DNA from 2 places in the Pseudomonas sp. RSB 5.4 genome. Region 1 is predicted to be linked to the other one. Evidence: riboswitches for the same ligand, from Rfam matches in the RefSeq annotation. Region 1 holds a riboswitch; the other holds the start of a gene.
The links. A riboswitch is a leader RNA that binds a small molecule or an ion and turns the genes downstream of it on or off. The one in region 1 is predicted to bind cobalamin.
Positions count from the first base shown of each region.

Region 2: another riboswitch for cobalamin. It lies ahead of cobO (cob(I)yrinic acid a,c-diamide adenosyltransferase); the one in region 1 lies ahead of V9L13_RS08220 (CbtB domain-containing protein).

Region 1 covers NZ_CP146986.1:1,843,174-1,858,610, forward strand. Annotated here, with positions in the region: gene V9L13_RS08190 (TerC family protein) at 1-283, opposite strand, end outside; gene V9L13_RS08195 (phospholipase D-like domain-containing protein) at 696-2,342, opposite strand; gene V9L13_RS08200 (VWA domain-containing protein) at 2,515-3,246, opposite strand; gene V9L13_RS08205 (AAA family ATPase) at 3,174-4,172, opposite strand; gene cobN (cobaltochelatase subunit CobN) at 4,316-8,164, opposite strand; gene cobW (cobalamin biosynthesis protein CobW) at 8,168-9,238, opposite strand; cobalamin riboswitch at 9,336-9,549, opposite strand; cobalamin riboswitch at 10,474-10,695, shown strand; gene V9L13_RS08220 (CbtB domain-containing protein) at 10,817-11,014, shown strand; gene V9L13_RS08225 (CbtA family protein) at 11,026-11,724, shown strand; gene V9L13_RS08230 (cobalamin biosynthesis protein) at 11,721-12,134, shown strand; gene cobM (precorrin-4 C(11)-methyltransferase) at 12,217-12,963, shown strand; gene nfuA (Fe-S biogenesis protein NfuA) at 13,137-13,721, opposite strand; gene V9L13_RS08245 (acyltransferase) at 13,779-14,804, opposite strand; gene V9L13_RS08250 (fatty acid cis/trans isomerase) at 14,989-15,437, opposite strand, start outside.
Region 2 covers NZ_CP146986.1:209,074-224,510, forward strand. Annotated here, with positions in the region: gene V9L13_RS00920 (methyl-accepting chemotaxis protein) at 1-521, shown strand, start outside; gene V9L13_RS00925 (DUF3108 domain-containing protein) at 716-1,429, opposite strand; gene purN (phosphoribosylglycinamide formyltransferase) at 1,438-2,085, opposite strand; gene purM (phosphoribosylformylglycinamidine cyclo-ligase) at 2,085-3,143, opposite strand; gene V9L13_RS00940 (DUF2066 domain-containing protein) at 3,518-4,576, shown strand; gene V9L13_RS00945 (AI-2E family transporter) at 4,608-5,681, shown strand; gene hda (DnaA regulatory inactivator Hda) at 5,901-6,605, shown strand; gene V9L13_RS00955 (NlpC/P60 family protein) at 6,831-7,448, shown strand; gene V9L13_RS00960 (C40 family peptidase) at 7,669-8,205, shown strand; gene V9L13_RS00965 (sorbosone dehydrogenase family protein) at 8,335-9,648, opposite strand; gene V9L13_RS00970 (hypothetical protein) at 9,715-10,299, opposite strand; cobalamin riboswitch at 10,464-10,694, shown strand; gene cobO (cob(I)yrinic acid a,c-diamide adenosyltransferase) at 10,775-11,386, shown strand; gene V9L13_RS00980 (cobyrinate a,c-diamide synthase) at 11,383-12,732, shown strand; gene bluB (5,6-dimethylbenzimidazole synthase) at 12,780-13,430, shown strand; gene cbiB (adenosylcobinamide-phosphate synthase CbiB) at 13,427-14,335, shown strand; gene cobD (threonine-phosphate decarboxylase CobD) at 14,328-15,320, shown strand; gene V9L13_RS01000 (cobyric acid synthase) at 15,317-15,437, shown strand, end outside.

The DNA.
Region 1 (15,437 bases):
CACCACCGAACAGCATAATCAGGTCACGGCCGGAGAAGCTCTTGTCGAATACCTCGAACAACGGCTGCGTGAGGGTGACCAGCCAGGAAATACTCGCCAACAGGCCCAGGCGCATGATCAGCGCCAGCGACAGGCCGATGATCCGCGCGCGATCGCGCTGATGCGGCGGCAGTTTGTCCGCCAGGATTGCGATAAACACCAGGTTGTCGATACCCAGCACCAGTTCCAGCACGATCAAAGTCAACAAGCCTAACCAGGCCGTGGGATCCGCTAACCATTCCATAAAATGTCTTGATCTCTCTTCAGTGAATTCAGGCTGCCGGGCACGGCAAAGTGCAACGCGAAGGCTCTGATGCCGCGTTGTCAACGATAGTCGGGAGTCGGAAAACCGGATGCTGCGAGTGCGTCAAGACCGCGCCATGGCGCGAAGAGAAAGTACGACTGGGAGGCTCCGAGAGGGTGTTCATGCAAATCCTGAATGAAAAATGGCCTTGGAGCGTACAGGCTCAGGGCACATTTTCTACAGTGGCAAATCATTTCAAAATCTGTAAGAGCACAAGAAATGTGTTTTTCCTGTTGGCCCTTTCGCGAGTAAGCCCGCTCCCACAGGGGTTATTCGTCGGACGCAAGCTCTGAGTTCAAAGAGGGCCAATGTGGGAGCGGGCTTGCTCGCGAAGGGTTCATCAAACGCCACATCATCGCCCGGCGAAACGCAACCGCGACAACTGCCGCAAATCCCCTTCCACGTAATAATCGTTGGTCCAGCTGTCATCCACCGCCAACGGACTCACCTGCTTGAGCTCCAGTTTTTTCGCGAAATAGCGAAAGCGGTAATGCTCATAGAAACGCAGAAGTTCCAGGCCATAGCGGTCAGCCAGATCGGTGTCGCCACGAATGATCAGGAAGTTCTCGTCATTGCCGTTACTGGCTGATGTACTGAGGTTGTGACTGCCGCTGATGATGGTCGGCGCATCGGTGGTGAAGTCGGTGACCACGGCTTTGGTGTGCACCAGCAGGTTGCCCTTCTGGCCTTTCATGCTTTCCTTGAGCCAGCCTTCCAGCCCGGTATTGAGTAATGCCGTGGCGGCGAATTCGGCTGTGCGGTCGGCATGAAACCCGGTGATGCTGCTCGCGGTGTTTTGCAGACCGTAACGCAGGATGTCGTCATGCGGTTTGCCGAGCAGCGCGTTGAGAATCATGTCCGGCAGGGCAAAAGCCGTGACGAACAACACGTCCTTTTTGGCCGCCTCGATGATCTCGACGAACTCACGCAAATCGCCACCACCGCTGCGTGGCGAGAACCCGGCAAACAGCGGCTGCGTTGGGTCCATCGGGTTATGTTGAGTAATCCAGGTACGCGTCGCGCCGACATCGGTGGGGTTGGCCCAGACTTCTTCGAAGGTTTGCAAATAACGCGTGGCAATCGTCACGTCGTCGAGCGTGTGCACCACGTTGGCCTGGCGATACACGCCATTGGCGGTGAAATTGGTACTGCCGCACAGCACCGCCTGCGGTTGGCGCTGCCCGCTGCCATCGACACGGCTGAGGACAATAAATTTATCGTGGAAGATCTCGTGAGTGACGCGAGCGCGCTTGTTTGCCGCCGGCAACTTCGCCAGGTTCGCTTCGTTCAGGGCGGTATCGGAATCATCAGGTCGAGCGTGGTACAGCACACGCACTTGAACCCCGCGGGCGAACGCCGCGTTCACCGCCTCGATGATCGCCTGCAACTGATACTCGTAGATCGCGATATCCAACGCCCAATTGGCGTCGACGGCGCGCTCGATGTACCCGAGCAAACGCTCCAGCAGGCCGTTCTCCAACCACAGGCGCGCCGCGTCGGGCCAGGCTTCGATGGGCAGATTCTTGTTGGCGCTGATTTGTGCGTCGAGGTCGGGAAACTTGCGCTGGAAGGCCTGACTGGCGGCCACGGCGCGGTTGAAGATCACGCTTTGGTTGGCCGGATGACCATCGTCACTGCTGATGCTCAGCTCCAGCGATTCGCCCAGTTGCGGTGCATCCGCCGTGCCGTAGGCCAGATGCACGCGATAGTGCATCGTTGTCCCCGGATCCACCGCGTAATCGGCCCAGCGGAATTTCTGCAAAGGGGCCTTATCGCTGGGCGTGGCGTGATACTGGAGGAAAGTGTGAGCCTTGCCGGGAAACGTCAGGCTGTTGAACAGGAACAACCACGGCCTGTCACCCTGCTGCTTCTCGATGGCGAAGCCGAGCAGGCCTTTGCGTCGGGGCTCGGCGAGGTCCATGGCGAGCAACACGCCGTTGGTGCCGGCGTAAGCTTTGACGCGAAAATCGTCCTGAGGATTGGCGACCAGTACCCGCATGATTCACTCCTTGTGATTGGGCTGGGGTGGAGCATAGAGCAGCGCTGCAAGTTTGGATGATATCCGTTTGAACCGAGGTGACCTCTTCGCGAGCAAGCCCGCTCCCACAGGTCAAGCAGCGTTCACATTCCTTGTAGGAGCGGGCTTGCTCGCGAAGCGGCCCGCTCAGGCATCACAGATCATCAATGTGCCGATAATCCGCATTCAGTGCCGCCGCTAATTCCCGCGCCCGTGCCAATCGGATGGGCCCGCGCTCAATGTCGATCAACAATCCCGGACACTCCAGCGCCGGCATCGACGGCAAGGCTTTCAAACGCCCATCCGTGACCACCAGCAAGCGCTGCTGCTCGGCCGGAAAACGCTTTTGCCGCTGCACCAGCCACTGCTGCGCCTGCGCCAACGCCGCCACCAATGGCGTGCCGCCGCCAGCGCCCAACGCCTCCAGCCAGGTGCGCAAGCCACTCGACGCCTTCAGGCCCTGAACCTGCCATTTCGGCGTGGTACCGCTGGCGGTCAACAGTGCCAGTCGTGCCCGTTGCCGATAAGCGTCATCGAACAATTGTGCGAGCAGGCCTTTGGCATCACTTAACGCCTGATGCCGACGCGTCGAAGCCGACGCATCGACGATCACCAGCCACAACTCATGGGGAGAACGAGTGCGCAACTGGAACTGCAAGTCCTCACGGGTTTGCGGGCGGCCGTTAAGCAGCGTTCCCGGCCAGTTCACCAGGCCGCTGCGCGCGGCATGGCGCTTGCCCTGGCGTCCGTGATCGAGGCGTCCGGCGCGGGGTCTGGCATTCGCCCCCGCATCGGATCGGGGACGAATGCCGATTACTTTTTTGGCCAGCTCGGCACTTCGCGGCGGGCACCGGTGGCCAGTGCCGGGGCGGGCATGTCGCCCCACTGCCCCTGGCCCTCGCTTAGTTCGGCTTGGGTATTGGCTGAGTTCTGCGCGGGAGGCTGCGGGCTGGACGAAGACGATTCACGACGGCGATGACGCAGGGCAAACTCCGCCACCGCGTCGATGTCTTGCTCGGCAATCGCTGCAGCACCGCGCCACGCCGCGTGAGCACGGGCGGCGCGCAGCCAGACCAGATCGGCACGCAAGCCATCGACACCCGCCGCAAAGCAACGCTCGGTGATGCTCGCCAACGCATCGTCGTCCAGCGGAATGCTCGCCAAGGCGATGCGCGCCTGCTCGCAGCGTTCACGCAGCGCTTGCTGCTGTGCTTCCCACTGCGCGCAGAACGCCTGTGGATCGCTGTCGAAATCCAGTCGGCGGCGGATAATCTGCCCGCGTTCGGTCGGCGCGGTGTGGCCGCTGAGGGCGACGTTCAGGCCGAAACGGTCAAGCAGCTGTGGCCGCAATTCGCCCTCTTCCGGGTTCATCGTGCCGATCAAGACGAACCGCGCCGAATGCCGATGGGAGATGCCGTCGCGTTCGATCAGGTTGGTGCCGCTGGCCGCCACATCAAGCAGCAGATCCACCAGATGATCGGGCAGCAGGTTCACTTCATCGACATAGAGCACACCGCCGTCAGCCTTGGCCAATACACCGGGAGAAAACTGCGCACGGCCTGCGCTCAGCGCCGCGTCGAGATCGAGGGTGCCGACCAGACGTTCTTCGGTGGCACCCAGCGGCAAGGTGACGAACTGCCCGCTCGCCAACAGATCGGCGAGGCCACGGGCCAGGGTCGATTTGGCCATGCCGCGCGGGCCTTCGATCAGCACGCCACCGATTTTCGGGTCGATGGCGGTGAGGTATAGCGCAAGTTTCAGGTCATCGGCGCCGACCACGGCGGAGAGCGGGAAATGCGGGGTGTCGGTCATCTTCAATACTCGGTCATGGTCGGAGTGAATGCATTTCAATGTAGGAGTGAGCCTGCTCGCGATAGCGGTGGGTCAGCGACAAATAGGTTTGCTGATACACCGCTATCGCGAGCAGGCTCACTCCTACAAGGGATTGTGGTGTGTCAGGTGTCTTCTTCTATATCCAGCAGCAGATTTTCCAGGGCCTCTTTGTAGACCCCGGGTTCCTGCCACATCCCGCGCTGCTGCGCTTCCAGCATGCGCTCGGTCATGTCGCGCAGCGCATGCGGATTGTGTTCGCGAACAAAATCCCGGGTCGCCGGATCGAGCAAATAAGCGTCGGCCAGCAACGCGTACTGATGATCGTCAATCAGCTGCGTGGTGGCATCGAAGGCGAACAGGTTATCGACCGTCGCCGCCAGCTCGAACGCGCCTTTATAGCCGTGGCGTTTGACCCCGTCGATCCATTTTGGATTGGCCGCCCGCGAGCGGATCACCCGGTTCAGTTCTTCTTTCAGGGTGCGGATTTTCGGCAGATCCGGCTGACTGTGATCGCCGTGATAACTGGCCGCTGCTTCCCCGCGCAGGGTTTCCACCGCCGCGAGCATGCCGCCCTGAAACTGGTAATAGTCGTTGGAGTCGAGCAGGTCATGCTCGCGATTGTCCTGGTTCTGTAGCACCGCCTGCACCTGGCTCAGACGCTGGACGAACTGCTCGCGGGCGGCGGTGCCTTCGTCCGCCCCGCCGTAAGCGTAGGCACCCCAGTTCAGGTAGACCTCGGCCAGATCCTCGCGACTCTGCCACAGGCGCCCGTCGATCGCGCCTTGCACACCGGCGCCGTAAGCCCCGGGCTTGGCGCCGAAGATCCGCCAGCCGGCCTGGCGCCGCGCCGCATCGGCATCCAGCCCGGATTGCAGCAGCGCTTCACGCTCGGCGCGCACTTTCGCCGCCAGCGGATTGAGGTCATCCGGTTCGTCCAGCGCCGCCACCGCTTGCACGGCCGCGTCGAACAGGCGAATCAGGTTGGCAAAGGCATCGCGGAAGAAGCCCGAGACCCGCAGTGTGACATCGACCCGTGGCCGGTCGAGCAGGCTCAGCGGCAGAATCTCGAAGTCATCGACGCGCTGACTGCCGGTGGCCCACACCGGACGCACGCCCATCAGCGCCATGGCCTGAACGATGTCGTCACCGCCGGTACGCATGGTCGCAGTGCCCCACACCGACAGACCGAGCTGACGCAGGTGATCGCCGTGATCCTGCAAGTGGCGCTCAAGGATCAACGTGGCGGACTGGAAACCGATGCGCCACGCGGTGGTGGTCGGCAGGTTGCGCACGTCCACCGAGTAGAAGTTGCGCCCGGTGGGCAACACGTCGAGACGGCCACGGCTGGGTGCGCCACTTGGGCCGGCGGGGACAAAGCGACCGCCGAGGGCGTCGAGCAGGCCGCGCATTTCAGCGGGACCGCAGGCGTCGAGGCGTGGGGCGACGACTTCGCGCAGGTTATCAATGATCGCGCTCACTTCAGCCCAACACGCCCCTTGTGGGAGCGAGCTTGCTCGCGAAAGCGTCGTGTCAGTCGTCATTGATATACCTGACCCACCGCTTTCGCGAGCAAGCTCGCTCCCACAGGGGATTTGTAGTGTTTGGGAAATCAGTTGGGTGGCGAACAGTTCAAGCCGTTCGCGGGTGTCGCCGGCGCTGCGCCAGACTTCGTCGCTGACGTTTTGCAGCGCTATCGGACGTGGGCCGTTCCAGGAATCGGCAAGCGCACAATCCAGCGGATCAAAGTCCAATTCAAACGCCTTGGCCAACGCCCGCAGCAAACTCGACTGCGCGCCCTTGCCGTCGCCACGCGGAATGCGCAGCAAGGCCAGCAACGTATCGATGCGCAAACGTCCGGTCGGCGACTCGCCGAAAATGTGCAGGCCATCGCGAATCTGCGATTCCTTCAGGTCACATAAATAGGTGTCCAGACGCGGCAGCCAGATCGCTGCATCGGCGTCGCTGTCCAGACCGGCGTCGAGTTGCAGTTCGCGGTCGATCTGCGTTTCGCGCACCAGTTGCAGAATGTCGCGCTGCAACTCCCGCGCACGACGCGGATCGAGCAGTTGCGCCTCGTAATATTCGTCGGCCAGCAGCTCCAGATTGCGCAACGGGCCGTAGGTTTCGGCGCGGGTCAGCGGCGGCATCAGGTGGTCGATGATCACCGCTTGCGTACGCCGTTTGGCCTGGGCGCCCTCGCCCGGGTCATTGACGATAAACGGATAGATGTTCGGCAGCGGCCCGAGCAACGCGTCCGGCCAGCAATTCTCCGAAAGCCCCACGCCCTTACCCGGCAGCCATTCGAGGTTGCCGTGCTTGCCGACGTGAATCACCGCGTGGGCACCGTAGGTGTTGCGCAGCCAGAAATAGAACGCCAGATAACCGTGCGGTGGCACCAGATCCGGGTCGTGGTACACCGCGCTCGGATCGACCTGATAACCGCGCGCCGGTTGAATGCCGACGAAGGTCAGGCCAAAACGCAGACCGGCGATCATCATCCGTCCGTCACGGCACATCGGATCGTTTTGCGGCGCGCCCCAGCGTTCCAGCACTGCCGCGCGATTGGCTTCCGGCAGCGCGTTGAACATCGCCAGATAGGCGTCCATCGCCAAGCTTTGCTGGCACGGACGCAGGTCAATGCTATCGAGGTCATTGCTGACGCCGCCGAGCAATTGCTGGATCAACGCGGTGCCGCTGTCCGGCAACTCAGCGGCCAGCGGAAAACCTTCCGCCTGCAACGCCCGCAGGATATTCAACGCTGCCGCTGGTGTGTCGAGACCGACGCCATTGCCGATCCGACCATCGCGGGTCGGGTAGTTAGCGAGGATCAGCGCGATGCGTTTTTCCGCGTTCGGCAGCCGCGCCAGATCGCTCCAGCGCCGGGCCAGTTCGGCGACGAAATCCATGCGCTCGGGTTGCGCCCGGTAGCAGACCACGTCGGACTGACTGCGCTCACTGCGCCAGGCCAGATCCTTGAAGCTGATCGGACGGCTGATGATGCGCCCATCAAGTTCCGGCAAGGCGATGTGCATCGCCAGATCCCGTGGCCCGAGGCCCTGCTCGCTGTCGCGCCAGCCCGGTTCGTTGTCTTGGGCGCAGATCGCCTGAATCACCGGAATATTGCGCCGGAACGGCCGCAGGTGCGGGGCTTCCGGACTGGATTGCGCGAAGCCGGTGGTGTTGAGAATCACCGCCGCCTCGACCTCATCCAGCCAGTCCTCGACCACACTCAGGCAGCCGGGTTCTTTCAGGCTGGCGACGGCAATCGGCAACGGATTAAGCCCCGCCGCCTGCAAGCGCTGGCAGAACACATCGATGAACGCGGTGTTGGCCGCTTGCAAATGCGAGCGATAAAACAACACCGCCGTCACCGGGCGACCCGGCTGCCAATCGGCTTGCCAGTCGCTCAGTGCGGCGGTGTTTTTCTGTGGGTGGTAAATCGCCGTACGCGGCAGCGCTTGCGGCTCGCCCCAGGCGTAATCCCGCGCCAGCCAGCGGTTGGCCAGACAACGAAAGAAATCCAGCGCATTGCCCATGCCGCCCTGACGCAGGAACTGCCAGAGGCGGTCGCGATCTTCGGCGGGCACGGTGCTCAGGTCGCTGAGTTCCGGGTCGGGACGGTCATCACCGGGCACCAGAATCACCTGCACGCCGCGCTCGGACAATTCCACCAGACGCTCGACGCCGTAACGCCAATAGGCGATGCCGCCGTGCAGCGAAATCAGAATGACCTTGGCGTGACGCAACACCTCATCGACATACAGATCGACCGAGGCGTGATTCTGCACCTGCATCGGATTGGCCAGGCGCAGGCTCGGGTAATCCTCGGGCAGTTGCTGCGCCGCTTCGGCGAGCAGCGCCAGGCTGGAATCGCCGCTGCACAGGATCACCAGCTCGGCGGGGGTTTGTCCAAGGTCGGCAATGTTGTCATCCGACACGAAACCGCCGGGCTGGGTCCTGAGCAGGTGCATGGCTTAAACGCTGAGCGCGGCGCGCAGTTGCGCTTCGAGTTGCGCAGCGTCGAGTTCCTGACCGATCAGCACCAGACGGGTGACGCGCGCCTCGTCAGCGCCCCACTGACGGTCGAAGTGCTTGTCGAAACGCGTGCCCACGCCCTGAATCAACAGGCGCATCGGCTTGTTCGGAATCGCCGCGAAGCCCTTCACGCGCAGGATGCCGTGCTTGACCACCAATTGCGTCAGCGCGTCGAGCAGCAGGCTTTCGTCGGCTTGCGGCAGTTCGATCGAGATCGAATCGAAGGCGTCGTGATCGTGGTCATCGTGATCGTCATCACCGTCGTGGTGGTGGTCGTGATGACTGTGGCGGCTGTCGATGTGTTCTTCAGAGCCGGCGCCGAGGCCGATCAGCACGTCCAGCGGCAGGCGACCGTTGCTGGCTTCGATGATTTTTACTGCGGGCGGCAGTTCTTCGGCGACTTCCAGGCGTACGCGAGCCAGATCTTCCGCGCTGGTCTGGTCGGCCTTGTTCAGGATCACCAGGTCGGCGCTGGCCAGTTGGTCGGCGAACAACTCATGAAGTGGCGATTCGTGATCGAGGTTCGGATCGAGTTTGCGCTGGGCATCGACCTGATCCGGGAACGCGGCAAACGTGCCAGCGGCCACGGCCGGGCTGTCGACCACGGTGATCACCGCGTCAACGGTGCAGGCGCTGCGGATTTCCGGCCACTGGAACGCTTGAACCAGCGGTTTTGGCAGGGCCAGGCCAGAGGTTTCGATCAGGATGTGGTCGAGATCGCCGCGACGGGCGACCAGTTCGCGCATCACCGGGAAGAATTCTTCCTGAACCGTGCAGCACAGGCAGCCGTTGGCCAGTTCATAGACGCGGCCGGTGGCTTCTTCTTCGGTGCAGCCGATGGTGCATTGCTTGAGGATTTCACCGTCGATGCCCAGTTCGCCGAACTCGTTGACGATCACGGCGATGCGACGGCCCTGAGCGTTGTCGAGCATGTGTCGCAGCAAGGTGGTTTTGCCCGAGCCGAGAAAACCGGTGACGATGGTGACGGGGAGTTTGGCCAGTGTTTTCATCGGATGCCCTTTGGCAAGGTGGCGGGCATACGGGACGAGATCCGCTGCGAACGCGCGCGCGGAAGAATTCGCCACCGGATCACCCCGCCCGGTTGTAGTGAGAAATCTGTGACGAGGCAGGTCTCCTGGCTGACGGTGTTCAGGCCTTGGGCCCGGCATTCGCTGCGCCTTCCCGCTGGCTCTGTGGATTGAGCTGGCAGTGGCGTGGCAACGAATTTCACCGTTCACAGTTGCGGGGGCAGCCGCGGCTTTGACCGCGTTCCCTTCTTAGCTTCGGCGTGGGCCGAAGAACCTCGAAAGCGCAAGGCTACGCATGGCTTGAGGATGGGTCAATGTTTGGATTGGGGGCATATCCGTTTCTGCGGGTGTCGCCGCTGGCGGTTTCGCTCTTACAGCGAGTCACCTTTTCCAAACGCCGAAAAGGTAACCCAAAAGGCTTTGCCCCGGCGTACGGCACTTCGCTGAGGCTCAGTGTTCCCTCGCTACGGTGCCCATCAGGGGGCATCGCCTCCGGTTTGCTTCGCTGCACCTCCTCTCGATGGATGCGGCTTCGCCGCATGGCGCTGCGCGCCTACCCCCCTGATGGACACCTTCGCTCGGCCTGCCGAAGGGGCTGAAGATCAAAAGCCACATCAAAAGCCACATCAAAAACCAAAGCCAAAGCAGATCAAAAGATCACAGCCTTCGGCAGTTCCTGCATGGCACTGGATGCATTCAGTTAGAAATTGGTCGGCTGACAGGCCGCCTTCGCGAGCAAGCCCGCTCCCACAGTTGGGCCAGGTGCATCAGCAAGAGATTGGTCGGCTGACAGGCCGCCATCGCCAGCGGGCTGGCTCCTACAGTCTAGATTGCGTGCAGCCCTGCGGCGAAGCCGCCCCACTCAACACAATGAGCGTTAGCTCGAGTACCGCTTTTGATTTTGATCTGAGGGCCCGTCGGCAGGCTGAGTGGAGGGATTTATCCGGGGGTGGGAGCGTAGCGACCGTTTGGCGCAGCCAAACACAGCGAGAGGAGGTGCAGCGAAGCAAACCGTAGGCGCTGCCCCCCGGATGAATCCCGGAGCGAAGGAACCCGAGCCTAGGCGAGGGCCGAACGTCAGGGCATAGACCTTTTGGTTACTTTTGGGGCGTTTGCCAAAAGTGACCCGCCGTAAGGGCGGAACCCTAAGAGGCCGTTACCGCAGCAACGGATATACCCACCCCACTCAATTGACTCAAATCCCCAACCCATGCTCTCCTACACAACTTGTTACGGGTGCCCTTCACAGGGTGAAACGGGAAACCGGTGAATCATGTGCTTTACTCAAAGCCATGTCAGTCCGGTGCTGCCCCCGCAACGGTAAGCGAGCGAAGCGTCAAATCCACTGTGCCGTACGGCATGGGAAGGTGATGCTTGCAGGTCGGCCTGACGCCAACCCCTCGTGAGCCCGGAGACCGGCCCGCAACACACAGTGCGCATTTTGCGTCGCTGAACATAACAAACCCGCGGTGGGCGGGCGCTGTTCGAACCTCTGCGTGCCCGACTCGCAGGGGTTTTCATGCGCTCTATCAACCCGCTGACACTCCAGAGGGAAGCGCCATGTCAATCATCAGCAGCACCGGCAGCAACACCGACAAAATCTCCAGCACCTCCACGTTGAGCCAACGCCTGACCGCCGCCATTTTCGCGTCGATCCTGGGTGCAAGCCTCGTGTACTTCGCCGGCTTCTCGCACATCGAAGCGGTGCACAACGCCGCTCACGATACCCGCCACAGCGCCGCGTTCCCGTGCCACTGAGACCTGCCGACATGATCAAGCGTATTGCGCAAACCGCAGGTTTCACCGGTCTGCTGGCCGCCCTGCTGCTGACTCTGCTGCAAAGTTTCTGGGTCTCGCCACTGATTCTGCAGGCCGAAACCTTCGAGAAGTCCGAACCGGTGGCCGTTCACGAACACGCCGCCGGCACAGCCGCACACACTCACGACGCCGAAGCCTGGGAGCCGGAAAACGGCTGGCAGCGCGTGGTCTCGACCACCGGCGGCAATCTGGTGGTGGCGGTCGGTTTCGCCCTGATGCTCGCGGGTCTATACACCCTGCGCGCACCGACCAAAACCTCGCAGGGCCTGCTCTGGGGCCTGGCCGGTTACGCGACCTTCGTCCTCGCGCCAACCCTCGGCCTGCCGCCTGAACTGCCGGGCACCGCGGCGGCCGATCTGGCTTCGCGGCAAACGTGGTGGATCGGCACCGCCGCCTCCACCGCAGTCGGCCTGGCCTTGATCGTGTTCAGCCGTCACTGGCTGATGAAACTGCTGGGCGTGGCGATCCTTGCCGTGCCGCACGTGATTGGCGCACCGCAACCGGAAGTGCACTCGATGCTCGCCCCGGAAGCGCTGGAAGCCCAGTTCAAAATCGCTTCGCAGTTGACCAACGTGGCTTTCTGGCTGGCCCTGGGCCTGATCAGCGCCTGGTTGTTCCGCCGCAAAAGCGCTGCTCAATACCACGCATGACCGATGACCGCGCAGCGCCGACCTTCGTGGTCGGTCTGGGCTGCCAGCGCGGCTGCCCGGCCAGTACGCTGCGCGCGTTACTCGATCAGGCATTACAGGCGCATCGCATCGAACTGGAAGCGGTCAAGGCATTGGCCAGCATCGATTTGAAGCGCGATGAGCCAGGTTTGCAGGAGCTGGCCGCGCAACTGGCCTTGCCGCTGTTGTATTTCAGCAGCGACGAACTGGCCAGTTACCAGCAGCGACTCAGTCACCATTCTCAGATCGCCTATGAGCGCACCGGTTGCTACGGGGTAGCGGAAAGTGCCGCCCTGGCCCTTGCCGAGCAGTTGATCCAGGCACCGGCAAAGCTGCTGATTTCCCGGCAGAAATACGCTCAGGCGACACTGGCATTGGCCGGCGCCGCGTAAAATCCCGATAATCCCCCCCGTTTGATCATGAGCAATCTTCATCTGAAGCGTTGCGCTGCCCCGTTTTTCACAGGATTTCTTCATGACCGTCTACTTCATCGGCGCCGGCCCCGGCGACCCGGAATTGATCACTGTCAAAGGCCAGCGGCTGATCCGCAGTTGCCCGGTGATCATCTACGCAGGTTCGCTGGTCCCGGCCGCCGTGCTGGAGGGGCATCAGGCCGAAACCGTGGTCAACAGCGCCGAATTGCATCTGGAGCAGATCATTGAATTGATCAAAACCGCCCATGCCAAGGGCCAGGATGTGGCGCGGGTGCATTCGGGTGATCCAAGCCTGTATGGCGCGATTGGCGAGCAGATTCGTTATCTGCGCGAATTGCAGATTCCGTTCGAGATCATTCCCGGCGTGACGGCTACGGCTGCTTGCGCAGCTTTGCTAGGCACGGAACTGACGCTGCCGGACGTTTCGCAGAGCGTGATTCTGACTCGTTACGCCGATAAAACTGCGATGCCGGCGGGTGAGGAACTGAGCAGTCTGGCGCAACACGGCGCAACCATGGCGATTCACCTGGGGGTCAATCATCTGCAGAAGATCATTGGCGAACTGCTGCCACATTACGGCGCGGATTGCCCGATTGCGGTGATTCACCGGGCGACTTGGCCGGATCAGGATTGGGTGATGGGGACGCTGGAGGATATTGCCGCGAAGGTTGCGGCCAAGGGGTTTCGGCGTACGGCGTTGATTCTGGTTGGACGGGTGTTGGGGAGTGAGGTGTTTAGCGAGTCGTCGCTGTATCGTGCGGGGCATGCGCACCTCTACAGACCCTGAAAGCAATTGTGGCGAGGGAGCTTGCTCCCGCCGGATCGCGGAGCGATCCCAAAACCGGACAACCCATTCATCACGGGTAAATGCATTGTCCGATTTGTGACTGCTTCGCAGTCAGGCGGGAGCAAGCTCCCTCGCCACAGCACCGTTTTTCATGTTCGCAGTGAACACCTTACTCAGTAGTAGGCGTTTTCTTTCTGCGTGTGGTCGGTCACGTCGCGAACACCTTTGAGCTCTGGGATACGCTCGAGCAAGGTGCGTTCGATGCCCTCCTTCAGGGTCACGTCGGCCTGGCCGCAGCCTTGGCAGCCGCCGCCGAACTGCAGCACGGCGATGCCGTCCTCAACCACATCGATCAGGCTGACCTGACCGCCGTGGCTGGCCAGCCCCGGGTTGATTTCGGTTTGCAGGTAGTAGTTGATGCGCTCGTTGACCGGGCTGTCGGCGTTGACCATCGGTACTTTGGCGTTTGGCGCCTTGATGGTCAGCTGGCCGCCCATGCGGTCGGTGGCGTAATCGACGACGGCATCGTCGAGGAACGCTTCGCTGAACGAGTCGATGTAAGCGGTGAAGCTTTTCAGCCCCAGCGCGGTATCTTCAGGCTTTTCTTCGCCCGGCTTGCAGTAGGCAATGCAGGTTTCGGCGTACTGGGTGCCAGGCTGGGTGATGAAGACGCGGATGCCGATACCCGGGGTGTTCTGCTTGGAGAGCAGATCGGCCAGGTAATCGTGGGCGGCGTCGGTAATGGTAATAGCGGTCATGGAAACTCCTCGCAGGCTTGGGCGCAGTTTACGCCAATCATCGCGCGGCACAAAGTCCTAGTATTTTTGTCGGGAAAGCTCGGCAGCCGATTGACCGACGGGTTCGCGATCAATCCGCGCTTTAAGCCACTGATAGCTGCGTTTTTCCACCCATTCGTAACTCAGCCACGAGCCTACGCCGATGGCCAGAGCACAGAAAACGAACATCAGATACGGGTTGATCCCGTAGCGCCGCGCAATAAAACCACCTGCCGACAGCACCAGTACGTGCATCAGGTATACCGAATAGGAACAGTCACCGAGCCATTTCATCACCCGACTGCGCTCGACGTAGCGTTCCAGTGCGATACAGGACATCACCAGCACCGCACTCGGCACGCCCCAGTTCAACAGCCTTGGCGCTGGCGCCAGGTGATAGATCGCCAACAACGCGGCACCCATCGCCACCAGCGGCAGCCACAGCCCCGCGCCGATCCAGCCCCGGCGATACAGCACGCCAATGCCGATCCCCAGCAAAAACTCGTAAACGATGTCCGAACGGTAGAACTCATTGAGCCAGCCGAACGCCTGGCACGCCGAAAACAGCAACGCGGCGACCACCAGCAAGCGCAACTGCCAGCGGAACACCAGCGCGCATGCAAACAACACATAAAAGAACATTTCGTAGTTGAGCGTCCAGCCGACATTCAGCGTCGGATAAATCCCGTAGCCGCCGGGGTTTTGCGCAGGGATGAATAACAACGACGCGAGGAAATGCGCCCAATCCACCGTCTGATCCGGCAACATCGGCCGGGCGAACACCACCAGCAACGCCATCAGCAGCGTGTACAGCCAATACGCCGGGACAATGCGAAACAGCCGATAGAGCAGAAACCGCGCCGGGGGCAACGCTTTGCTTTCGGTAGACAGGAAGATCACCAGCCCGCTGATGACGAAAAAGATATCGACGCCGACTGCGCCTTTGTCGATGAAGAACTGCCCGACCGGGCCGCGCGCCTTGAAATCGAAGAAAATCTGCATGAAGTGGTGGCAGACCACGGTCCACGCGGCAAGCGCCCGCAGGGCCTGCACTGAAATCAACATGATCGGCTCCTGTCCACAACTCTCAAAACCACCGCCGATCCCTTGTAGGAGTGAGCCTGCTCGCGATGACGGCATGTCAGGCGACAACCATTCTGAATGGACTGACACCATCGCGAGCAGGCTCACTCCTACAGAGAATGTGCGGTGTTGCTAAGAGTTGGGACAGCAGGCCAGCCCCAAACGATCAAAGATTCTCGTAGCGGTTCATGTCCAGCACGCCCTCTTCCACTGGATCGGTTTCGTGGAGGTATTGGCTCAGGTCGTGGAAATAGAACCAGAACTGCGGATGACTGCGACGAATCCCCCAGCGTTCGACGATTTTCTCGAAGCGCTCGGCATCCTTGGCGGTTTCCATGGCATCGACAAACTCCGGTACTTGCTCGGCCGGAATGTTGAAGATGAAGTTCGGATAGCTGCTGAGCACGCCCGGATAGAGGGTCAAGGTGTCCAGCCCCGGTTGATAGCGCAGCGATTCCCCCAGCAGGAACGCCACGTTACTGTGCGCGCGATTGCGCAGCAGGCTGTACATCTCGCGTTTCCCGCTGCGGGTTTCGATGCGCAGCATGGTCGCTTCCGGCAACTGGTCGATGACCTTCAAACCGGCGGCCGGACGTGACGTCAGGCGACTCAGCG
Region 2 (15,437 bases), 1.6 Mb from region 1:
ACGGCATCAGCAAGGTGCTCGATGTGATCCGCTCGATTGCCGAGCAGACCAATCTGCTGGCGTTGAACGCGGCGATCGAGGCGGCACGGGCCGGTGATGCTGGTCGCGGGTTCGCAGTGGTCGCTGATGAAGTGCGGGCGCTGGCGCATCGCACTCAGCAATCGACTCAGGAAATCGAGCAAATGATCGGTGGCATTCAGCAGGGCACCGATTCGGCGGTGAGCTCCATGCAGCAGAGCAACATCCGTGCGCATTCGACCCTTGAGCTGGCCAAGGCTGCAGGTGTGGCGTTGGAGGAGATCGCCTCAGCGTTCACCTTGATCAACGAACGCAACCTGGTGATCGCCAGTGCCTCGGAGGAGCAGGCGGCGGTGGCGCGGGAGGTGGATCGCAATCTGATGAACATCCGCGATCTGGCGATGCAGACGTCGGCGGGGGCGAATCAAACCAGTGCGGCGAGCCAGGAGCTGTCGCGGCTGGCAGTGGATTTGAACAATATGGTGGCCAAGTTTTCGGTCTGAGCTGACCCTTGATGATTGCACTCACCCCCTGTGGGAGCGGGCTTGCTCGCGAAGGCGTTGTATCAGATACATCTTCGTTAGCTGGCAGACCGCTTTCGCGAGCAAGCCCGCTCCCACAGTAGTTGTGTGTCGTTCGGGGAATCGCAGGCACAAAAAAGCCCCGCATTGGCGGGGCTTTTCGTTGTAGCGGCGGATCAGCTGCCTTTGACAGGCTTGCCGTTGACCGTACCGTCCTGGAGCATGATGTTGTACTCCTTGCCGTCGGTTTCGACCTGTTGCAGGCGGACCAGCAGGTAATCCCAGTCCTTGGCGAACCACAGGACAGTGATGCGCTTGCTTTGTGTCGGGTCGCGCACGCGCTCGACTTTGATCGCATCGATCTGGCCGGCCTTGGTGTCGACTTTCTCGGCACCCAGTACACGGAAGTCATAGGTATCGACATCGCTGCCATCGACCACTTGATAGCTCATGGTCTTTTTGCCGGCGGCCAGGTCGTGCTGCAGTGCCAGCTGGTAGGTGGATTTGTCGACCATGCCACGGTTCAGTGCAACCTTGACCGGATCGCCGCGATCGGTGCCGGTGACCATCTTGGCGTTCCAGTCGAAGTCCAGATCCATTTTCTTGGTTTTGCCCAGACCACCACGTTCGAAGTGGTAGGACTGTGGCAGCAGGGTGTCCTTGTCCAGAGTCAGGGTGCTTTCTTCGGTCAGGCTGGCGATCATCATCGACGCCTTGAAGCTGAGTTTCCAGACGCCGTTGGCTTCCTTGGTCAGGCTGCGTTCGGCGGTGCCGCTCATGGGCAACTGTTTCCAGTCGGCGGTGTAGCTGGCGGAGAACGGTTGAAGGTCTGCCGCCTGCGCAAAGGGCAGGGCGAACAGAGCGCAAGCGAAGAGCAGGGCGCGACGCATAAAATCTCCTAGTGTCGAATCAAGTGGCCGCTGGCCGCGAGTAACTGGCCATCCAGTAAAGCACCTTGTTCACCAAGTGCCAGCCGGCCTTCGGCAAACCAGCGTACGGCCATCGGGTAGATCAGGTGTTCCTGGACATGCACTCGCTGCGCAAGTGTCTGCGGCGTGTCGTGCAACTCTACCGGTATTACTGCCTGTACGACCAGTGGTCCACCATCGAGTTCCTCGGTGACGAAGTGCACGGAGCAGCCGTGCTCGGCATCGCCGGCCTCCAGCGCGCGCTGATGAGTGTGTAACCCTTTGTATTTGGGCAGCAGCGACGGGTGGATATTGAGCAGGCGACCCTGGTAGTGACGCACGAAATCAGCGCTGAGAATGCGCATGAAGCCGGCCAGTACCACGAGTTTCGGTTTGAATTCGCCGATCAGTTCGATCAGGGCAGCATCGAAGGCCTCGCGACCTTCGAAAGCCTTGTGATCCAGCGAGCGGGTGGCGATACCCGCGTCACTGGCGCGTTGCAGGCCGTAGGCGTCGGCGCGGTTGGAAATCACCGCAGCGATGCGAACCGGGCTGTCGCCGGTCCGCGTGCTGTCGATCAGAGCCTGCAAGTTACTGCCGGTGCCGGACAACAGCACCACGACATCACAGGTAGGCATTAGTGAGCCTTGAGGTTTTTCAGCTCGACCTGTGCAGCGCCTTCGGCAGCGGCAGCGATCTGGCCGATGACCCAAGGCTGTTCGCCGGCGTCACGCAGGGTGTTCAGGGCCACTTCAACGTGCTCCTGAGCCACGCAGATCACCATGCCCACGCCGCAGTTCAGCACGCGGTGCATTTCGGTCTCGTCGACGTTGCCTTTCTCTTGCAGCCAGTCGAAGACCGCCGGGCGAGTCCAGCTGGCCACGTCAACCACGGCCTGAGCGCCTTTTGGCAGAACGCGAGGGATGTTGTCCAGCAGGCCGCCGCCAGTGATGTGGGCCATGGCTTTGACCGCGCCGGTGTCTTTGATCAGCTTGAGCAGCGGCTTCACATAGATGCGGGTCGGAGCCATCAGCAGGTCGGTCAGCGGTTTGCCGTCGAGCTGGATGTTTTCGATGTCGGCGCCGGACACTTCGATGATCTTGCGGATCAGCGAGTAGCCGTTGGAGTGCGGGCCGGACGATGGCAGGGCGATCAGCGCATCACCGGTGGCGACTTTCGAGCCGTCGATGATTTCGGCTTTTTCCACGACGCCGACGCAGAAGCCGGCCAGATCGTAGTCTTCGCCTTCGTACATGCCAGGCATTTCAGCGGTTTCGCCGCCGACCAGGGAGCAGCCAGCCAGTTCGCAGCCTGCACCGATACCGGTGACCACGGTGGCAGCTACGTCGACGTTCAGCTTGCCGGTGGCGTAGTAGTCGAGGAAGAACAGCGGTTCTGCGCCGCACACCACCAGATCGTTGACGCACATGGCGACCAGGTCCTGGCCGATGCTGTCGTGCTTGTTCAGGTTCAGCGCCAGGCGCAGCTTGGTGCCGACGCCATCAGTACCGGAAACCAGCACCGGCTGTTTGTAACCGGCCGGGATCTCGCAGAGGGCGCCGAAACCGCCCAGGCCGCCCATGACTTCCGGGCGCGCAGTGCGCTTGGCGACGCTCTTGATGCGTTCGACCAATGCTTCACCGGCGTCGATGTCTACACCGGCGTCCTTGTAGCTCAGGGAGGGTTGCTTGCTCATGATCCAGGCCTTTAGGGGAGGGGATTCAGGGGTAACGACCGAGTTCAGCGGGAACATCGAAATCGAGAGGGCGATGGCCTTACGCGAATTTCGGGGTGCCCGGCTGTTGCCGGTCTGCGAAGGCGCGCGATTTTATCAGGCTTGAGGGGCAGCGGCCATCCTCGCGCCGACGGGCAGGGGCATAATCGACTGAAATTTTTTGCAATTGTGCCGGGCGGCTGCCTGTATAAGGTGTGCCGATTAACCGTCTATCGTTATCACTGTGCAAAAACTTACCGCTGCCGTGTGAATGTTTTGCGATGGCAGATTGTCACAGCCTTGCTTAACCGGTTCACGCGGCCTGTTCCAGCCGCTCCTGTCGACGGGAATTTTCCATGCGTTTTTGTAAATTGTTGGTTGTGGGTTGTTTGTCGGTCGTCAGCCTGGCGAGTCATGCCGAAAACCTCAAAGGTCTTTATCAAGTACGCCAGCCGGTGAGCAGTCAGGCCCCGGAAGAGCGTGATCGCGCCACGCAGGCGGCGCTCGATACGCTGGTGTTGCGTCTGACCGGTGACCCCAAAGCCCCGCAGAATCCGGGGCTGGCGGCGATTCGCAAGGACCCGCAGCAGATCATCAGCCAGTTCGGTTTCGATGCCGGGCCGCCGGAGGTGCTGAAAGTCGATTTCGATCCGGCCACCACCGAGCAGGCGCTGCGTCGGGCCGGGCTTTCGTTGTGGGGGGCGAGTCGGCCGTCGATTCTGAGCTGGTGGCTGAACGATTCGACTGAAGGCTCGAGTCTGGTCGGCGATGGTCAGGCTGCGGCTGCACCCCTGCGTTCTGCGGCTCAGCATCGTGGCTTGCCGCTGCGTTTGCCGCTGGCGGATCTGAGTGAGCAATTGGTCGCCACGGCGCCGGTGCTCGATGGCACCGATCCTGCGCCTTTGCGCGGGGCCTCGGAGCGTTACGGTGCGGATGCCTTGCTGGCGGTGCATGCGCACGAACAGGGCGGGCAGTGGCAAGCCAGCTGGCATCTATGGCTGGGCGATCAGAAAGAGGCCGGTAATGTGCAGGGCGCCGATCAGGCCGCGGTGGCTGATGCGGTGATGCTGGCGGTGGCCGAGCGTCTGGCGCCGCGATTTGTCGCCAAGCCTGGCGCTTCGGGTCAACAGACGCTGGAAGTGCAGGGCATGAATCTTGAGCATTACGCCACGCTGCTGCGGTTACTCGAACCGTTCGGTGTGCGTCTGCAAAGTGTCGAGGGTGATCGCATCGTGTATCGGGTCAACGGCAGTGCCGATCAGTTGCGTTCGCAATTGTCGCTGGCGAAGTTGCAGGAGTTGCCGGCCGAAGCACCGACGCCAGTGGCAGCGCCGCAGCCAGCCGTCGCAGGTGCGGCGCCTGTTGCGGCTCAGGCGCCTGCACCGGTAGCGCCTTCGTTGCGGTTTCGCTGGTAAGTCTTTCCTTATATAGAAGCAGGAGTGATACATGGCCGATTCGCGGCGTTGGTTCTGGCTCGGTGGGGTAGTCCTGCTTTGCGCGTTTGTCTGGTTGCTGCATCCGATCCTCACACCGTTCCTGGTGGCGCTGCTGCTGGCGTATCTGTTCGATCCGCTGGTGGATCGCCTGGAACGTCTCGGCATGTCACGCACCTGGGGCGTGATCGCGGTGTTTGCGTTGTTCACTCTGATCGTCACGACGTTGCTCTTGGTGCTGGTGCCGATGCTCGCCAAGCAGTTGGTGCGCTTGTACGAACTGGCACCGCAGATGCTCGACTGGCTGCAGCACACTGCCCTGCCGTGGGCGCAGTCGAAGCTGGGGTTGTCGGACGGCTTCTGGAAGTTCGACAAGGTCAAGGCAGCGATCAGCGAGCACATGGGCCAGACGACCGACATCGTCGGTGTGGTGTTGAGTCAGGCGACGGCCTCGAGTCTGGCGCTGATCGGCTGGTTGGCGAATCTTGTGCTGATTCCGGTGGTGAGTTTCTACCTGCTGCGCGACTGGGATGTGATGATGGCCAAGATCCGCAGCCTGCTGCCGCGTGATCGTGAAGAAACCATCGTCTCGCTGGCGGGTGAATGCCACGAGGTGCTCGGCGCGTTTGTGCGCGGACAGTTGCTGGTGATGCTGGCGCTGGGCGTGATCTACGCCGCGGGCCTGATGATTGTTGGTCTGGAGCTTGGGCTGTTGATCGGCCTGATTGCAGGCCTGGCGGCCATCGTGCCGTACATGGGCTTTGTGATCGGCATTGGCGCGGCGCTGATTGCCGGGCTGTTCCAGTTCGGTGGCGATCTGTATCCGATGATCGGGATCGTCGCGGTGTTCATGGTCGGCCAAGCCCTGGAAGGCATGGTCCTGACGCCGCTGCTGGTGGGCGACCGGATCGGCCTGCATCCGGTGGCGGTGATCTTTGCGATCCTGGCCGGTGGCGAGCTGTTCGGCTTTACCGGCGTCCTGCTGGCACTGCCGGTGGCGGCGGTGATCATGGTGCTGGTGCGTCACGTGCACGATTTGTACAAGGACTCGGATATCTACAGCGGGACAGATGAGCCCGAGTTGTAATCCGATCGCGGGCGGCCCGGCATTGAGCCGGGTTGGCCTGCGTTTTGCGCAGGGTTCGCACGGCAGTGCGTCAGAGAAACTGTCATAAAACCAGCGCATTAACGCAAACCTTTGATTTTGCTTGGGGTCTGTCGCATTGTGCGCTCCGCTTCACGGGTATAAACTTCGCAAACTTTACACAGAGGCCACTAACGGTTCCTTGAGAACTGTTCAGTCAGCATGAAACCGATTCAGCTGCCCCTAGGTGTGCGTCTGCGTGACGACGCCACCTTCATCAACTACTACCCAGGCGCCAATGCCGCTGCACTCGGCTATGTCGAGCGCCTATGCGAAGCCGACGCCGGCTGGACCGAAAGCCTGATCTACCTGTGGGGCAAGCATGGGGTAGGGCGTACGCACCTGTTGCAGGCGGCTTGCCTGCGTTTCGAGCAGATGGGTGAGCCAGCGGTTTATCTGCCACTGGCCGAGCTGATGGATCGTGGTATCGAAATCCTCGACAACCTTGAGCAGTACGAACTGGTCTGCCTGGATGACTTGCAGGTGATTGCCGGCAAGGCAGACTGGGAAGAGGCGATGTTTCATCTGTTCAACCGTCTGCGTGACAGCGGTCGGCGCTTGCTGATTGCTGCTTCAACCTCGCCACGCGAGTTGCCGGTGAAACTGGCCGACCTGAAATCGCGCCTGACCCTGGCGCTGATCTTCCAGATGCGCCCGCTTTCCGATGAAGACAAATTGCGTGCCCTGCAATTGCGCGCTTCGCGTCGCGGTCTGCACCTGACCGATGAAGTCGGACACTTTATTCTGACCCGCGGCACCCGCAGCATGAGTGCATTGTTCGACCTGCTCGAACAGCTGGATCAGGCCTCGTTGCAGGCGCAACGCAAGCTGACGATTCCGTTCCTGAAAGAAACCCTCGGCTGGTAGCCAGCCCTTGAAATACGCGGGCTGGAGCACGTTTCGGCATATTTCAGGCGCCAGAAAATCCGCTTTTCCACACCGTGTGCAGACCGCGTATCGATTGAAATGGGCTTAAGCGCTTAGATGTAAACGAGAAACCGGGAAGTCACAAAAAGATCGATTGAATTTGCAAATGAGGCCGATAGCGGGCATAGTCTCGGCTTCTTTACAACTTCAGCCACGGTCGTGCCCATGCTAAATCGCTTCGCACCCCTCGTGCCTCTCGCACTCGTCACCCTGTTGTTCGGTTGCGCTGCTCATTCTCCAGTTCAAGAGCAGCCTCAACAGGTAAAAAATTCCGCCACGGCTCAGTCTTCCGTTATTTATCAGGAAGAGCTGGCCACCGAAAAAGAACTCGCCGATTTCAACGGCAAGAAGCCATACGAGCTTCCGGTTCTGGCCGACAGCATCCTCGAACGCGGCATGTCCCTGATCGGTACCCGTTACCGTTTCGGCGGTACCTCTGAAGCCGGTTTCGATTGCAGCGGTTTCATCGGTTACCTGTTCCGCGAAGAAGCCGGCATGAATCTGCCGCGCTCCACACGCGAGATGATCAACGTGGACGCCCCTCTGGTCTCGCGCAGCAACCTTGAGCCGGGCGATCTGCTGTTCTTCGCCACCAATGGTCGTCGCGGTCGTGTGAGTCACGCCGGGATCTACCTGGGTGACAACCAGTTCATCCACTCCAGCAGTCGTCGCAGCGGCGGTGTTCGCATCGACAGCCTGGGTGACAGCTACTGGAGCAAGACCTTCATCGAAGCCAAACGCGCCCTAGCGATGGCACCGACCGTGGTCACCGCTCGCAAGTAATTCCTCCGTTGTCGCCACGTCCGTGGCGACAAAAACGGTGCCCGGCCAGGGAGTAGACCTAGACTTTACAAGGTGAAGTTAAAGTCTTACTTGAAGTTTGCCGCGTAGCCGCTAGAATCCTGTATCTATATTGATGGCAAACCGCCTGCGTGCTCCGCAGGCGGTTTTGTTTCTGTCCGTTCGGCAGAGAAAGCCGCAGCCAGATCGGGATGTTCTGCTTATGACGATGTCGGCCCGCCTCACAGTGATCTTCTTCGCAGCGCTGCTCAGCGCCTGTGCCAGCCGCACTCCGCCGCCTGCGCCCGTCGTACGCGCCCCGGTGGTGTTCGGGCCTTCCCAAGCTTTTTCGCCTGCTGCTGAAGACGTGCTGTTTCGCGCGCTGGGCCTGGTCGGCACGCCTTATCGCTGGGGCGGCAACACACCAGACTCCGGGTTTGATTGCAGTGGCCTGATCGGTTTCGTCTACCGCGATGCCGCCGGTATCTCGTTGCCGCGCTCCACCCGCGAGATGATCGTGATGCAGGCGCCGAATGTCGGCAAAGAGGGGTTGCAGGCCGGCGACCTGATCTTCTTCGCCACCAACGGCGGCTCGCAGGTCAGTCATGCGGGGATCTACGTCGGGGAAGGGCGTTTCGTGCATGCGCCGGCGACGGGCGGCACGGTGAAGCTGGACAGCCTGTCGAAGGCGTACTGGCAGAAGGCGTATCTGAGTGCCAAGCGGGTGTTGCAGCCGGAGCACCTGGCGCATAACCCGTAAACGTTGAAAATCTAAATGTGGGAGCGGGCTTGCTCGCGAATGCGGTGTGTCATTCACCCATGATGTTGAATGACCTGGTGCTTTCGCGAGCAAGCCCGCTCCCACATTTGTTATGTGTCGGGCCCTGATTTATTTAGCGGACGACACCCGCCACACCTTGTTCCCCACATCATCCGCCACCAGCAAACCACCTTGCTGGTCGATCACCACGCCCACCGGGCGGCCCAAGGCGTTCTCATCCTTGTCGAGGAACCCGGTCAGCACATCGATCGGTTGTCCGTTCGGTTTGCCGGCGGCGAACGGTACGAAAATCACTTTGTAGCCACTGTGCGGTTTGCGGTTCCACGAGCCGTGCTGGCCGATGAAGGCGCCCTCCTTGAATTGCGCCGGCAGGCTGTTGCCATCGGCGAACGTCAGGCCCAGCGAGGCGGTGTGCGGGCCAACGGCGTAGTCCGGGGCGATGGCTTTGGCCACCAGATCCGGATTCTGCGGTTTTACTCGCACATCCACGTGTTGACCGTAATAGCTGAATGGCCAGCCGTAAAAACCGCCGTCCTTGACCGAGGTGATGTAGTCCGGCACCAGGTCGCTGCCGATTTCGTCACGCTCATTCACCGCTGTCCACAGCGCACCCGTGGTGGGTTCCCAGGCAAGACCGTTGGGGTTGCGGATGCCCGAGGCGAAAATCCGGTGGTTGCCGGTGGCACGATCGACTTCCCAGATCGCTGCGCGACCTTCTTCTTTATCCAGACCATTCTCGCCGACGTTGCTGTTCGAACCGACGGTGACGTAAAGCTTGCTGCCGTCCTTGCTGGCGATGACGTTCTTGGTCCAGTGGTGGTTCAGGGTGCCGCCCGGCAGGTCGGTGACCTTGATCGGCTGCGTCTTGATCTCGGTCGCGCCGGGTTCGTAGTGGAAGCGCAGCAGGCGATCGGTGTCAGCGACGTACAGGTCATTGCCGACCAGGGTCATGCCAAACGGCGAATTGAGGTTTTGTAGAAACACCGTGCGCGTTTCGGCCACGCCATCGTGGTCGGCGTCGCGCAGCAGGGTGATGCGGTTCGGGCTCGGCACGCCAGCACCGGCCTTGCCCATGACTTTCTTCATCACCCAGCCACGAATGCCGGTGCTGTCATCGGGTTTCGGTGGGGCGTTGGTTTCCGCCACCAGCACGTCGCCGTTGGGCAGGACATAGAGCCAGCGCGGATGGTCGAGGCCTTCGGCAAACGCTGCCACTTGCGTGCCGGCTGCAGCGGTCGGTTTGCCGCCGGCGGGCCAGCCGATCGCCGGGGCGATGTTCACCGTCGGGATCAGGGTTTTGTTCGGTTCAGGCAGTTTCGGTGACGGGCCGGTGCCGTCGGAAACTTGCAGGCTGGAGGATTCACCACAGGCGGCGAGCCCTCCGGCGAGGGCGATGACGAGAGCGAGTTGGGTTTTGCGCATTACTGATCTTCCCTATGAATGCATGCCTAATCATAGAGGAGCGCGCGCACCCGATGGTTCAACCGCTCAACCGCGGGCCTCTTTGAACAGCACGGCGATGCCCGGGTGATAGTTGCCCGCTTCGCTGCGCAATTTGCGGTAGGCATAGGGGAAATACCAGGCTACTGCGCAGCAGTGTTCCTTTTGCAGGTCGTCAACCATGTCCTGCAACTCTTCGGGGCTGGCGCTGTGCTGGGCCTTCTGCGGGGCGACGAACAGGCAGCCGAGCTTGAGGTCGCTGGCAAAACTGATGCGTTTGGCGTCGCTGGTGATCTCCAGCAGAGCCTGGGTCAGGTTGAGGTTGTTGACTCGCGGCCAGCGCTGGGTCGCCTGAAGGTAGGCGCGGTCTTCGGCCCCGGCGATGAACAGGTCGGCGCGGGCGTTGCGTTCGCCGTCCTCGTTCTGTTTGCGGGTGGCGGTATCGCAAAGGGTTACCAGCTCGGCCATCCATGCCGCCGCGGAGAGCAGTCCGAGATTGGCTTTCTCGTCATGCCAGTAAGGGGTGTCGTTGTCGCCGCGTACAGCGTTGTAGCGGTCGATACAGTCAAACCAGCGTTCAAGCATCGGGCGCAGGAATTCCAGGCGCGGGTTGCTGATGATCATGCCTTGCATCGTCATCATCCTTATTGTTGTGATGTGCTTTTTCAACCAAAAGCATGGCTCTTTGATATCACTTGTCTCAGTGTGGCACAAGATTGGCGTCAGATAATTGATCGGCGGCAGTTATTCGCCCGAGGGCCCCCTCTTTAATTGACGCTCCACCCCCAACCCTCTAACCTTCGCGGCTTGTTTCAGGTGCTCTGTGACCTGTGTCGACAGAGTGAAACAGGGAAGCCGGTGAGGGTTGTCTTCAGGCGAAGAACGATCACGATCCCGGCGCTGCCCCCGCAACGGTAAATGAGTGAAAACTGTGCATTGAGCCACTGTGTCGACGACGCGGGAAGGCGCGCAGTCAGGCGATTCGCCGCTCATGAGCCCGGAGACCGGCCTGATCCATCCAGCGGCATCACGGTGGGCGATGCCAGGCTTTTTGCCGTCTATTCTTGTGCCTGCCCGCCGTTATCCAGCCTCAACGGAGAGCTCCCCCATGACCGATTCCCCCGAGCGCGACGAACGCCATCTGGCGCGTATGCAGCGCAAAAAAGCCGTGATCGACGAACGCATCGCCAATTCGCCTGACGAATGCGGCCTGGTGCTGGTGTTGACCGGCAATGGCAAAGGTAAAAGCAGCTCGGCGTTCGGCATGCTCGCCCGCGCCATGGGCCACGGCATGCAGTGCGGCGTGGTGCAGTTCATCAAAGGTCGCAACAGCACGGGCGAAGAACTGTTCTTCCGCCGCTTCCCCGAGCAAGTGCGCTTTCACGTGATGGGCGAGGGCTTCACTTGGGAAACCCAGGACCGCCAACGTGACATCGCCGCCGCCGAAGCCGCGTGGGCCGTATCCCGCGAGTTGCTGCGCGATCCGTCGATTGGCCTGGTGGTGCTGGACGAGCTGAATATCGCGCTCAAGCACGGCTACCTCGATCTGGATCAGGTGCTCAGTGACTTGCAGGCGCGTCCGCCGATGCAACACGTGATCGTCACCGGTCGCGCGGCCAAGCCGGAAATGATCGAGATGGGCGATACCGTCACCGAAATGGGCATGCTCAAACACGCCTTCCAGGCCGGCATCAAAGCGCAGAAAGGCGTCGAACTTTGAATCAACCACGTCACTGCCCGGCGGTACTCATCGCCGCGCCGGCCTCCGGTCAGGGCAAGACCACCGTCACTGCCGCGCTCGCTCGCTTGCATCGCAACCAGGGGCGCAAGGTGCGCGTGTTCAAGTGCGGCCCGGACTTTCTCGACCCGATGATTCTCGAGCGCGCCAGCGGTGCGCCGGTGTATCAACTGGACATGTGGATGGTCGGCGAGCAAGAAAGCCGCCGCCTGTTGTGGGAAGCCGCCGCCGAAGCCGATCTGATCCTGATCGAAGGCGTGATGGGCCTGTTCGACGGCACGCCGTCCAGCGCCGATCTGGCGCGGCATTTCGGCGTGCCGGTACTCGGCGTGATCGACGGTACCGCCATGGCCCAGACCTTTGGCGCGTTGGCGCTGGGGCTGGCGCGTTATCAGCCGGATCTGCCGTTCGCTGGCGTGCTGGCCAACCGTGTCGGCACTTTGCGTCATGCGCAATTGCTCGAAGGCAGCCTCACCGAAGGTTTGCGCTGGTACGGCGCATTGTCCCGGGAAACCGGGATCGAGTTGCCGAGCCGCCATCTCGGTCTGGTGCAGGCCAGTGAACTGAATGATCTGGATCTGCGTCTCGACGCCGCCGCCGAAGCCTTGGCCAGCAGTTGCGAGGTAGCGCTGCCACCGGCCGTGGCATTCGCCGCGCCCGAAGTGATCCCTGCTGAACCGCTGCTCGACGGCGTGCGCATTGCTGTCGCTCGCGATGAGGCTTTTGCCTTCACCTATGGCGCCAGTCTCGATCTGCTGCGGGCGATGGGCGCCGAGTTGAGCTTCTTCTCGCCGATCCGCGATACCCAACTGCCCGAGGCCGACAGTCTGTATCTGCCCGGTGGTTACCCGGAATTGCACCATGTCGCGCTGGCGCAAAACACCTCGATGCTCGACGCGATCCGTGCGCACCACGCCGCCGGCAAGCCGTTGCTCGCCGAATGCGGCGGCATGCTCTATCTGCTCGACGCGTTGACCGACGTTGACGGCACCCGTGCCGAACTGGTCGGGCTGCTGCGCGGTGAGGCGGTGATGCAAAAACGTCTGGCGGCACTGGCACTGCAAGCGGTGGATTTGCCGGAAGGTTCGTTGCGCGGTCACACCTATCACCATTCCCTGACCAGTACCGAGCTGACGCCGATTGCCCGAGGCCTGAGTCCGAATGGCGGGCGCGGGGCGGAGGCGGTTTATCGGGAGGGGCGGATGACTGCGTCGTACGTGCATTTCTACTTTCCGTCGAATCCGACTGCGATTGCCGCATTATTTGCGCCAGACCTCAAGGTCGCCTTCGCGAGCAAGCTCGCTCCCACAGGGGATCGCGTTTCTTGAGCAAGCACCCCGTCCAATGTGGGAGCGAGCTTGCTCGCGAAGAGGCCATGACCGACAACGCATATTCCGAGGCCGAGCGCACAGCGATCTATAAAGCCATCGCCGAACGCCGCGACATGCGCCACTTCACTGGCGGCACGGTCGAGCCAGAGCTGTTGCGCCGCCTGCTCGAAGCCGCGCATCAGGCGCCCAGCGTCGGCCTGATGCAGCCGTGGCGCTTCATCCGCATCAGCGATCGCGCCTTGCGCGGGCAGATTCAGCATCTCGTCGAAGAAGAACGCATCCGCACCGCCGAAGCCCTCGGCGAGCGCAGCGATGAGTTCATGAAACTCAAGGTCGAAGGCATCAACGACTGCGCCGAAGTGCTGGTCGCAGCGTTGATGGATGATCGCGAAAAACACATTTTCGGTCGTCGTACGCTGCCGGAAATGGACATGGCTTCGCTGTCCTGCGCGATCCAGAATTTGTGGCTGGCGTCCCGCGCCGAAGGACTGGGCATGGGCTGGGTTTCACTGTTCGAACCGCAGGCACTGGCCGATCTGCTGCAGTTGCCGGCCGGGGCCAAGCCGCTGGCAGTGTTGTGCCTGGGCCCGGTCAAGGAATTCTATCCGGCGCCGATGCTGGTACTCGAAGGGTGGGCGCAGGCGCGCCCGCTCAATGAGTTGCTGTACGAAAATTATTGGGGAGTGAGTCAATGAGTGTGGCGTTGTTGAGTGTCGCCGCGGTCGCGCTGGATGCGCTGCTGGGTGAACCGAAACGCTGGCATCCGCTGGTGGCGTTCGGCAATTTTGCCGGGCGCATCGAGCGCCGTTTCAATGCGGGCGGGCGTGGCTGGCGCAGTCACGGGGTCACTGCGTGGGTGATCGCCGTGTTGCCGCTGACCTTGCTCGCCACCGCGTTTTCCTGGGCACCGTACGTGGGCTGGATCGTCGAGATTCTGGCGCTGTATTGCGCCCTTGGCATGCGCAGCCTCGGTGAGCATGTCGCGCCGGTAGCCGCGGCCTTGCGCGCTGATGATCTGCAAGAGGCGCGCAAACGCGTCGGCTATCTGGTCAGTCGCCAGACCAGCGAACTGGACAGCACCGCCGTCGCTCGCGCCGCGACTGAATCGGTGCTGGAAAACGGCAGTGACGCGGTGTTCGCCGCGCTGTTCTGGTTTGTCGTGGCCGGCGCGCCGGGGGTGGTGCTCTATCGCCTGAGCAATACCCTCGACGCGATGTGGGGCTATCGCAACGAACGCTTCGAGCGCTTCGGCTGGTGCGCGGCAAAAATCGACGACGTGCTCAATTACATTCCGGCACGGCTGGTGGCGCTGACCTACGCGCTGCTGGGCAACACCCGACTTGCCTGGCAATGCTGGCGCAATCAGGGGCCGCAATGGGACAGCCCTAACGCCGGTCCGGTGATGGCGGCTGGCGCCGGTGCATTGGGTGTCGAACTGGGCGGGCCAGCGATCTATCACGGCGAACTGCATGAGCGTCCACAACTGGGTGAAGGTCCGCCAGCCGATGCCGATTCGATTGATCGCGGCTGGCAATTGGTCCAGCGCGGGGTATGGTTATGGCTGCTGATTCTCTGCGTGGGGGCTGAATTCTATGCTTGAGCACGGTGGCCGGCTGCGCAAGGCTGCACTCGATTACGGGATTGCCGAGGCTGACTGGCTCGACCTGTCCAGTGGCCTCGCGCCGTGGCCATTTGCGGTGCCGGAGATTCCGTTGCGCGCCTGGGCACGCTTGCCGGAAACCGATGACGGGCTGGAGCAGGCCGCGTGCGATTACTACGGCGCCTCGCAGGTGCTGCCGGTGGCCGGTTCGCAAATGGCGATCCAGTTGCTGCCGCGCTTGCGCCGCGCCGGCAAGGTCGGCGTGTTGTCGCCGTGTTATGCCGAGCACGCCGAAGCCTGGCGCCGCAGCGGTTACATCGTGCGCGAAGTGCTGGAGCAGGAAGTCGAATTCTTTCTCGACAGCCTCGACGTGCTGGTGGTGGTCAATCCGAACAACCCCACAGGCCTGAGCCTGACCCCGGCGCGGCTGCTCGATTGGCACGCGCGGCTGGCTCAGCGTGGCGGCTGGCTGGTGGTCGATGAAGCGTTCATGGACAACACGCCGCAGCTGAGTCTGGCGCCGCATACCCACCAGATCGGTTTGATTGTGCTGCGCTCGTTCGGCAAGTTTTTCGGTCTGGCCGGAGTGCGTCTGGGCTTTGTGCTGGCCGAGCGCAAATTGCTCAGATTGCTCGCCGAACAGGTCGGACCTTGGGCGGTCAGCGGGCCGACACGGGTGCTCGGTCAGGCCTGTCTGCAAGACACCGAAGCGCACACCCGGCAACGTATTCGCAGCGATGAAGCCAGTGAACGTCTGGCGCTGCTGCTGGAGCGCTACGGCTTCAAACCCCACGGCGGTTGCGCGTTGTTTCAGTGGCTGATCACCGAGCACGCGCCTGCGCTGCACGAATTCATGGCCCGACGCGGCATCCTCCTGCGCATCTTCACCCACAACAGCAGCCTGCGTTTCGGCCTGCCGGCCAACGCCGCTGAAGAAGCGCGTCTCGAACAGGCGCTGCAAGCCTTTGCCAAGGAATCGAAATGACCACCCTGATGGTGCAAGGCACCACGTCCGACGCCGGTAAAAGCACGCTGGTGACGGCGCTGTGCCGCTGGGCCACCCGTCAGGGTGTGGCGGTGGTGCCGTTCAAGCCGCAAAACA